2 regions of the Priestia sp. FSL W8-0001 genome follow, and region 2 is predicted to be linked to the other one. Evidence: predicted binding sites of a transcription regulator. Region 2 holds the regulator's gene; the other holds the start of a gene.
The links. Region 2 encodes NrdR, which represses ribonucleotide reductase genes. Its sites were predicted from a motif close to AACACNATATATNGTGTT; they were not measured.
Positions count from the first base shown of each region.

Region 1: a site for NrdR is predicted at 2,128-2,145, ahead of MKZ18_RS16760 (vitamin B12-dependent ribonucleotide reductase). Genes of this name have one in related genera too.

Region 1 is NZ_JBBPAL010000001.1:3,167,261-3,171,332, reverse strand. Features, by position in the region: gene gcvPB (aminomethyl-transferring glycine dehydrogenase subunit GcvPB) at 1-498, shown strand, start outside; gene MKZ18_RS16770 (rhodanese-like domain-containing protein) at 543-917, opposite strand; gene MKZ18_RS16765 (lipoate--protein ligase family protein) at 1,142-1,975, shown strand; gene MKZ18_RS16760 (vitamin B12-dependent ribonucleotide reductase) at 2,251-4,072, shown strand, end outside.
Region 2 is NZ_JBBPAL010000001.1:3,454,763-3,458,834, reverse strand. Features, by position in the region: gene MKZ18_RS18240 (glyceraldehyde-3-phosphate dehydrogenase) at 1-280, shown strand, start outside; gene speD (adenosylmethionine decarboxylase) at 620-1,000, shown strand; gene MKZ18_RS18230 (hypothetical protein) at 1,174-1,557, shown strand; gene nrdR (transcriptional regulator NrdR) at 1,797-2,258, shown strand; gene MKZ18_RS18220 (replication initiation and membrane attachment family protein) at 2,322-3,749, shown strand; gene dnaI (primosomal protein DnaI) at 3,774-4,072, shown strand, end outside.

The DNA of each region.
Region 1 (4,072 bases), 290 kb from region 2:
CGAGTTAAACCGTTTTACGGCAACTTTGGTATTAACGTACGTGCTTATACGTACATCCGCTCTATGGGTCCAGATGGTTTAAAAGCGGTAACGGAAAATGCGGTATTAAACGCAAACTACATGATGAGACGATTGTCAGAGCATTATGATTTACCGTTTGATCGTCATTGTAAGCATGAATTTGTTTTATCAGGGAAGCGGCAAAAGAAACTCGGTGTTCGCACGCTGGATATTGCGAAGCGACTGCTTGATTTTGGGTATCATCCACCGACAATTTACTTCCCTCTTATTGTCGAAGAGTGCATGATGATTGAACCAACTGAAACGGAATCAAAAGAGACGCTTGATGCGTTTATTGATGCAATGATTCAAATTGCAAAAGAAGTGGAAGAAAATCCGGAAATCGTTCAAGAAGCACCTCATACGACGGTTGTGAAGCGATTGGATGAAACGCTTGCAGCAAGAAAGCCTGTACTCCGCTATCAAAAAGAAAGTTAAAAAACAAACAGCCCCTTCATCTAAGAAGGGGCTGTTTTTGTGGTTTATTTTTTTGTTTTAATTTTGCCGTTCCAAGCTTTGAATCCGCCTTTTAGGTCATGAATCTCTTTCACACCATGCTTGCGCAAGAGCTGAGCAGCACGACCAGTTCGCATGCCACTTTGGCAGTAAATATAAACGGGTTGATCAGTACGGAACTCCTTTATACGCATACGGAACTGTGAAAGAGGAATATTTCTTGCTCCTAAAATATGTCCGTTTTCAAATTCATTTGGTTCGCGAATATCAACTAGCTGTGCTTTACGATAACCGCTGCGGAATTCTTCTTCCGTTAACGTTTTCATAATGCGACGTTGGTAAAAAAACATTACGACAGAATAAATAATAATTGCCGCAAGTACAATGATTAGTGCCCACATGTTGTTTCTTCCTTTCTTCGACAAAATACATAGTCTTATTATATAAGTGAATGAAATTAGAAGTAAAGGGATTCTTCTTGAAGTCATGATAGTTTTTACGAAAGAAAAGTAAAAAATTACTGCTTCACTTTTCTTTTCCTTCTGCTTATCTTTTGGTAGACTAAAAAACGGATTAAGTTTATTACATACGTAAATGTCTACTATACTAGTTAGGGATGAGAAAAATGAAGCAAAAATGGAGATTCATTGATTCAAAAGAACGTTCGCCATATTACAATATGGCACTTGATGAAGCGCTTTTAGAGTGGCATAGCACTGGTCAAATACCACCAACGATTCGATTTTACGGTTGGAATCCTCCAACATTATCAATTGGTTACTTTCAAAAAGCTGAAAAAGAAATCAATTTTGAACAGGTAGATAAATTAGGATTAGGATTTGTGCGTCGACCAACAGGGGGACGAGGCGTTTTGCACGACGAGGAGCTTACTTACAGCGTCATTGTATCGGAAGACTATCCAAACATGCCTAAGACGGTGACAGAGGCGTATCGTGTCATTTCAGAAGGGTTATTAGAGGGATTTCGTTCGCTGGGTCTGGAAGCATATTTTGCAATCCCTCGCACAGAAGAAGAAAAAAATAGTTTGAAAAATCCACGTTCATCTGTTTGTTTTGATGCACCTTCATGGTATGAGCTTGTGGTAGAAGGGCGTAAAATTGCTGGAAGTGCACAAACGCGTCAAAAAGGTGTAATTTTACAGCATGGTTCTATTTTATTAGAGATTGACGAAGATAAATTATTTAGCGTATTTAATTATCCAAATGATCGTGTGAAAGAGCGAATGCAGCGTGCGTTTCGTTCAAAAGCTGTTGCAATCAATGCTATTGCAGGCCGTAAAATCCAAATGGAAGAAGCGAAGGAAGCATTTTATAAAGGCTTTGCTAGCGCTTTAGATATTGACTTAGAACCTTATGAATTAACAGAACAAGAAGAGCGTTACGTAGAAGAATTAGCACAAAAGAAATATGCTTCTGTTGAATGGAATTTTAGAAGATAACGATTGCTTAGGAGCACACTATTTAAGCTGTGCCCCTAAGTATTTTATCTAGCTGAAGAAAGTAATTGATGTAAAAGTCAAATACTTTTTTTAATGTAAAAAAAATATTTTTCTTGACATCTATCTATATGTAGGTGTTTGGGTTTTGATTGAATACTACATGTTGAATTTGTCCAATCCGTGTGGTAAGTTATTGATAGTTGAAATTTTGCTTTTTTCCAAAATAAGGTAAATGATTGGTAAAATAGAGCACGATTGGTAAGGGAGTTGTCAGAATGACTGTTATAGTTAATCAAAAAGTAAATATGAATATTGAAAAGCTTAATCAAGATATTGAACGCTTTCCACAAGTACACCCAATTACACCAGATATGAAAATTACTCATAAAGGCGTATCTCGACTCGTAATGTTAGACCGTTATGCGTTTAAAGATACGGAAAAACTTACGTTATCAAAAGGAGACTTTGTTGTTTTAACCGTAAAGGAAGACCCTAAGTTTCCAGCTCGAGGACTTGGCTATGTGGAAAGCATTAATTTTGACCAAAAGATGGCAGTCGTAAAGGTTGAAGATGAGTTTCGTGGAGCGTTAGCACCTGAAGAAGCAGAAAGTGGACTTATTACTCGTTCATTAGACGTAATTGAAAAACCACTTGAAATCTTCTATGAGCAAATTGCAAAGCGTAACGCTACTGGGTTAGCTTCCGCTGAACAAACGGAAGAGAAGCGAAACGAATGGTTTGAAAAATTCTATCAAGAGCTTGTTCAAATGAACTTTGTACCAGCTGGACGCGTTCTGTACGGAGCGGGAGCTGAAACGGATGTTACATACTTTAACTGCTATGTAATGCCGTACGTAAAAGATTCTCGCGAAGGAATCTCCGAACACCGTAAGCAAGTCATGGAAATCATGAGCCGAGGCGGAGGAGTTGGAACAAACGGTTCAACCCTGCGTCCACGCAACACACTAGCGCGTGGTGTAAACGGTAAATCATCAGGATCTGTCTCTTGGTTAGATGATATTGCGAAACTTACGCACCTTGTTGAGCAAGGCGGTTCTCGTCGCGGTGCTCAAATGATTATGTTAGCGGATTGGCATCCAGATATTGTTGAGTTTATTATCTCTAAAATGCAAAATCCACGCATTTTACGATTCTTAATTGAAAACACAAATGATGAAATGATTAAAAAACATGCCCAAGATAAGCTGAAATTTACGCCGCTTACGGAATCTGAAAAAGACATGTACCAAGGAATTATCAATTATAAGCAAATTCCAGGTCTTGGTGGATTCAGCGAGAAAATTATTGCGGATGCTGAAGAAAAGCTACAAACTGGTGGAACGTACAGCGTTCATAATTCTGAATTTTTAACAGGAGCAAACATTTCTGTTTGTTTAACAAAAGAGTTTATGGATGCAGTTGAAAACGACGGTGAATACGAGCTTCGCTTCCCAGATGTAGAAAGCTATTCGAAAGAAGAAATGGCACACTACAACGAAAACTGGCATGAGGTAGGAGATGTTCGCGAGTGGGAAAAACAAGGTAATAAGGTTCGTACGTATCGTAAAATTCGTGCAAAAGAGCTTTGGAACTTAGTTAATATTTGCGCAACGTACTCAGCAGAGCCTGGTATCTTCTTCTTTGATAATGCAAACGACATGACAAATGCACAAGCATACGGTCAGCATGTTGTGGCAACAAATCCATGTGGAGAACAACCACTTGCACCGTTTTCAGTTTGTAATTTAGCAGCTGTAAATTTAGCGCAAATGGCAGATAAAGAAAAGAAAACAGTAGACTTTGAAAAACTTCGTCAAACGGTTGAAACGGGTGTGCGCATGCAGGATAACGTTATTGATGCAACGCCTTACTTCTTAGAAGAAAATCAAAAGCAAGCTCTTGGTGAGCGTCGTGTAGGTCTTGGTGTAATGGGTCTTCATGATTTGCTTATCTACTGTGAAACAGAGTACGGTTCTGAAAAAGGAAACGAACTTGTTGATCAAGTATTTGAAACAATTGCAACAACAGCATATCGTGCGTCTGTAGAGCTTGGGAAAGAAAAAGGAAGCTTCCCATTCTTAATTGGTGATACTAAGG
Region 2 (4,072 bases):
GGTAACAAAAGAAGCGGTGAATAAAGCGTTTATTCAATCCGCAGAAGGTCCACTACAAGGAATACTGGCATTTACAACAGAACCGTTAGTATCAATTGATTTCAATACAAACCCCAATTCAGCAATCATTGACGGCTTATCAACCATGGTCATGGATGAACATAAAATTAAAGTATTAGCGTGGTACGATAACGAATGGGGATACTCACAAAGAGTAGTCGATTTAGTAAAATATATTACAGCAGAGATGATTCAAAATTCAAAGCTAAAGGTTGGATAAATAAGCGAGGCAATCATGCCTCGCTTATTCTATTTGAATTCATTGTTTGTTCTAACTGAGATAGGGAACTAATAAATGAGAGGTCTTAAAAAGTGGTGGGGCAGAGAATAAATCGAGTTTAGCTACGGATTGCAAATTTAAATAAAATCACGTGTTGCAAAATGAGTCTAAACAAAGTATACTATGTTTCGTGAACTTCTTGTGTACCTTTCGGTTATGTATCTACTTAAAGGGTTAGGACCTCTCTGGACTAACTTTCCCCCGTGGTAGTTAACATGCTATATGGCGAAAGAATTTCATATTTAACGATTAAAAATTGTTAAAGGGGGAAATATCATTATGGAAACAATGGGTCGTCACGTTATCTCAGAATTATGGGGTTGTGATTTCGATAAGTTGAATGATATGGATTATATTGAAAAAACGTTTGTAGATGCAGCACTAAAAACTGGAGCGGAAGTTCGTGAGGTTGCGTTTCATAAATTTGCACCTCAGGGCGTAAGTGGGGTTGTTATTATTTCAGAATCACATTTAACTATCCACAGCTTTCCAGAGCATGGGTATGCAAGCATCGATGTATACACATGTGGAGACTTAGATCCAACAATTGCTGCTGACTATATTGCAGATGAACTAAATGCTCAAACACGTGAGACAATTGAAGTACCGCGTGGAATGGGTCCTGTACAAGTAAAGCAAACGAAAGCAAATGTACTTTAATAGTATAAAACAAAGCTAAGAACAATTAGGGACTGCTCTATAAATTGGACTCGCCATTTATAGACAGTCCTTTTTAGATACAAAAATACCGTTTATCCATTATAATAAAGAAAGTAGCTAGGGTATCTTTAGTAGCTATAGCGATTATTTTGATAAAAAGGAGTCTACACAACATGGGGATTATTCAAAAAGTAAAGTCAGTTTTTTCGAATCATTCTGAAACTAGGGACCACCACGAAAATCCAAAGTTACAAACACATTACTACAAATCAACAGCCTCTCAAACATTTACTCAGGTGCAAAATTTATTGAAGAATATGAATGGAGTAGAAATTTTAGCCGCTTATGAAGAGCGTGGAGAGATTAGCTTAAACGTGTCAAAGGGGAGAAAGGCGTTTGTTGTTATTACGATTATTTCATTACGACCTTTTGAAACCGCTATCGATTTTTCGGTTACAACGGAATCAAAAGTAATGCCATTCGATTTTGGTTATAGTAAAGAATTAATCATCTTTTTTTATAAATATTTTGACCAACATCTGATTGCTATTAAGTAAGGGAAATAAAGTGTATTAAACAAATAAAGCTGTGTAGCGCCTTTATCTATTGGAAAACAAATGTTTTAGGAAATAAAATTTCAGAATTCATTCTCCTTCACTTGTATTCAAGCTTTGTTTTCTATAATATGAAAAGAAAGTGAATTTTTATTTTGAATTTCTAACGTACATAAGTGGTTAGTTCGTACAAGCTGCTTAGTTTATACAAATATAAAAGGTTATTTATTGGAGTTGAGAAGATGAAATGTCCTTCCTGTCAGTATAATGGAACGAGAGTGTTAGACTCACGGCCTGTTGAAGAAGGTCGTTCAATTCGCAGACGGCGTGAATGCGAAAGTTGTCACTATCGTTATACAACATTTGAAAAAGTAGAAGAGCCACCTTTAATTGTAGTGAAAAAAGATGGGGCGCGTGAAGAGTTTAGCAAAGAGAAAATTTTACGCGGTTTAATAAAGGCATGTGAGAAAAGGCAAGTTAGCTTAAAACAATTAGAAGATACTGTACATGATATTGAATCTGAATTGCGCAGTCAAGGTGCATCAGAAGTGCAGTCAGACGTTGTTGGGGAAATGGTAATGGAAAGACTAGCTGCTATCGATGAAGTATCGTATGTACGCTTTGCTTCTGTTTATCGTCAATTTAAAGACATTAATGTATTTATTGATGAACTAAAGGAGTTAATTAAGAAGGAAAAATTATAAAAGAGCTATTAAAGAGATTTTTTAGCTCTTTTTTGCTATTTTAGAATTGGGTAGGTAATGATGATGAATGAGCAACATTGGAAAGAAATCATTCCAGTTGACCGTTATGTTGTGAGAACGAGCGGCGTTATTCAAGAATATGATCGAAAAGTGTTAACAACTCTATATCAACCGTTAATTGGAACCGTGTGCTATGGCTTATATATGACGTTATGGAGTGAACTAGAACAAGGACGCTTATGGGGAACAGAAGCAACGCATCATCACCTAATGGCCGTTATGCAAATGAACTTGAAATCCATTTATCAGGAGCGATTAAAGCTTGAAGGTATTGGCTTATTAAAAACCTATATGAAAGAAGAGGACGGGGGAAGAGTTTATATTTATGAGTTAATTCCACCATTAACACCACAGCAGTTTTTTGATGATGGTGTTTTAAACGTCTACTTATACAATCGATTAGGTAAAAATGTATTTCAAAAAATTAGACGATATTTTATGGATCCAGCTGTGGACCACAGTGAGTTTAAAGACGTTACTCGTTCATTTAATGATGTGTATAAGTCAGTACAAACGACAGAGCTCACGTCAAGTTTACAACGAGAGAACCAAGATGTCTTCAAACCAAGTGGAGATCTGGACTATGTGGATAATTCACAAAGAGCTAGTATAACAATTAAGGATGCTGGCTTTGACTTTGATTTATTTTTGACAGGGTTAACTGAGTCTATGATTTCGAAAAAAGCAATTACAGCCAAGGTGAGGTTAGCAATTGAAAAGCTAGCATTTTTATATCAAATTGATGCTCTGCAAATGAAGAATGTGGTCTTGGACGCGTTGAACGAAAATGATCAAGTAGATATTGAGCTGCTTCGAAAAGCTGCTAGAAACCATTATCAGTTTGAAAATGGAGAAGCGCTACCTAACTTAAGTGAACAAATTCAGCCGCCGTTATTGCGAACTATGGAACATAGAGAGCCAACTTCTCAAGAAGAGAAGTTAATTAAGCAGTTAGAAGTGACGTCTCCAAGACAGCTACTGACGGACTTGTCCGGTGGAGCAACGCCTTCTAAAGCAGATTTACAAATGGTTGAAGACGTTATGTTTCATCAAAACCTTTCTCCAGGTGTTGCTAATGTACTCATTTATTATGTCATGCTAAGAACGGATATGAAGTTATCAAAAGCATATGTGGATAAAATTGCAGGACACTGGGCTCGTAAAAAGGTAAAAACAGTGGAAGAAGCGATGGTCATTGCGAAAAATGAGCATAAAGAATACCAAAACTGGGCTGAATCTAAGCAAACGGCGACGAAGAAACAAAGAACGGTTCGTAAAGAGATGGTGCCAGATTGGTTGAAAGAAGAGTCTGAAGAGAAAAAGAAACCTCAAAGTCAAAAAGAAGATTTAGACTTTGAAGAAGAAAAGCGGAAACTTGAAGAAGAGTTAAAACAGCTTGATTTAGATTTAAAGAAAAATCGTGAAGATTAATGAATGGAAAGGAGAGGTGATGGGGTGAAGTCAATCAATGATTCGCTAAACAAACTAGCAAATAATCAAGGTTTCAAGGAACGATTTGAAACGTTAAAATCAGAAGTGCTTTCTGATCGTAATGTTCAAGATTTCTTAAGGAAGAATCGAGATCAATTGGATGAAGGTATTGTAGAACGAGGTCTCATTAAGATGCATGAATTTAAAGGACAAAGCAAAGAGTGTCAAGACTGTCCATCCCTGCAAAGCTGCGTTAATATGATTAAAGGTTATCAGCCAAAGCTTGTAATTGATGGTAAAAACATTGATGTGACCTATGAGCG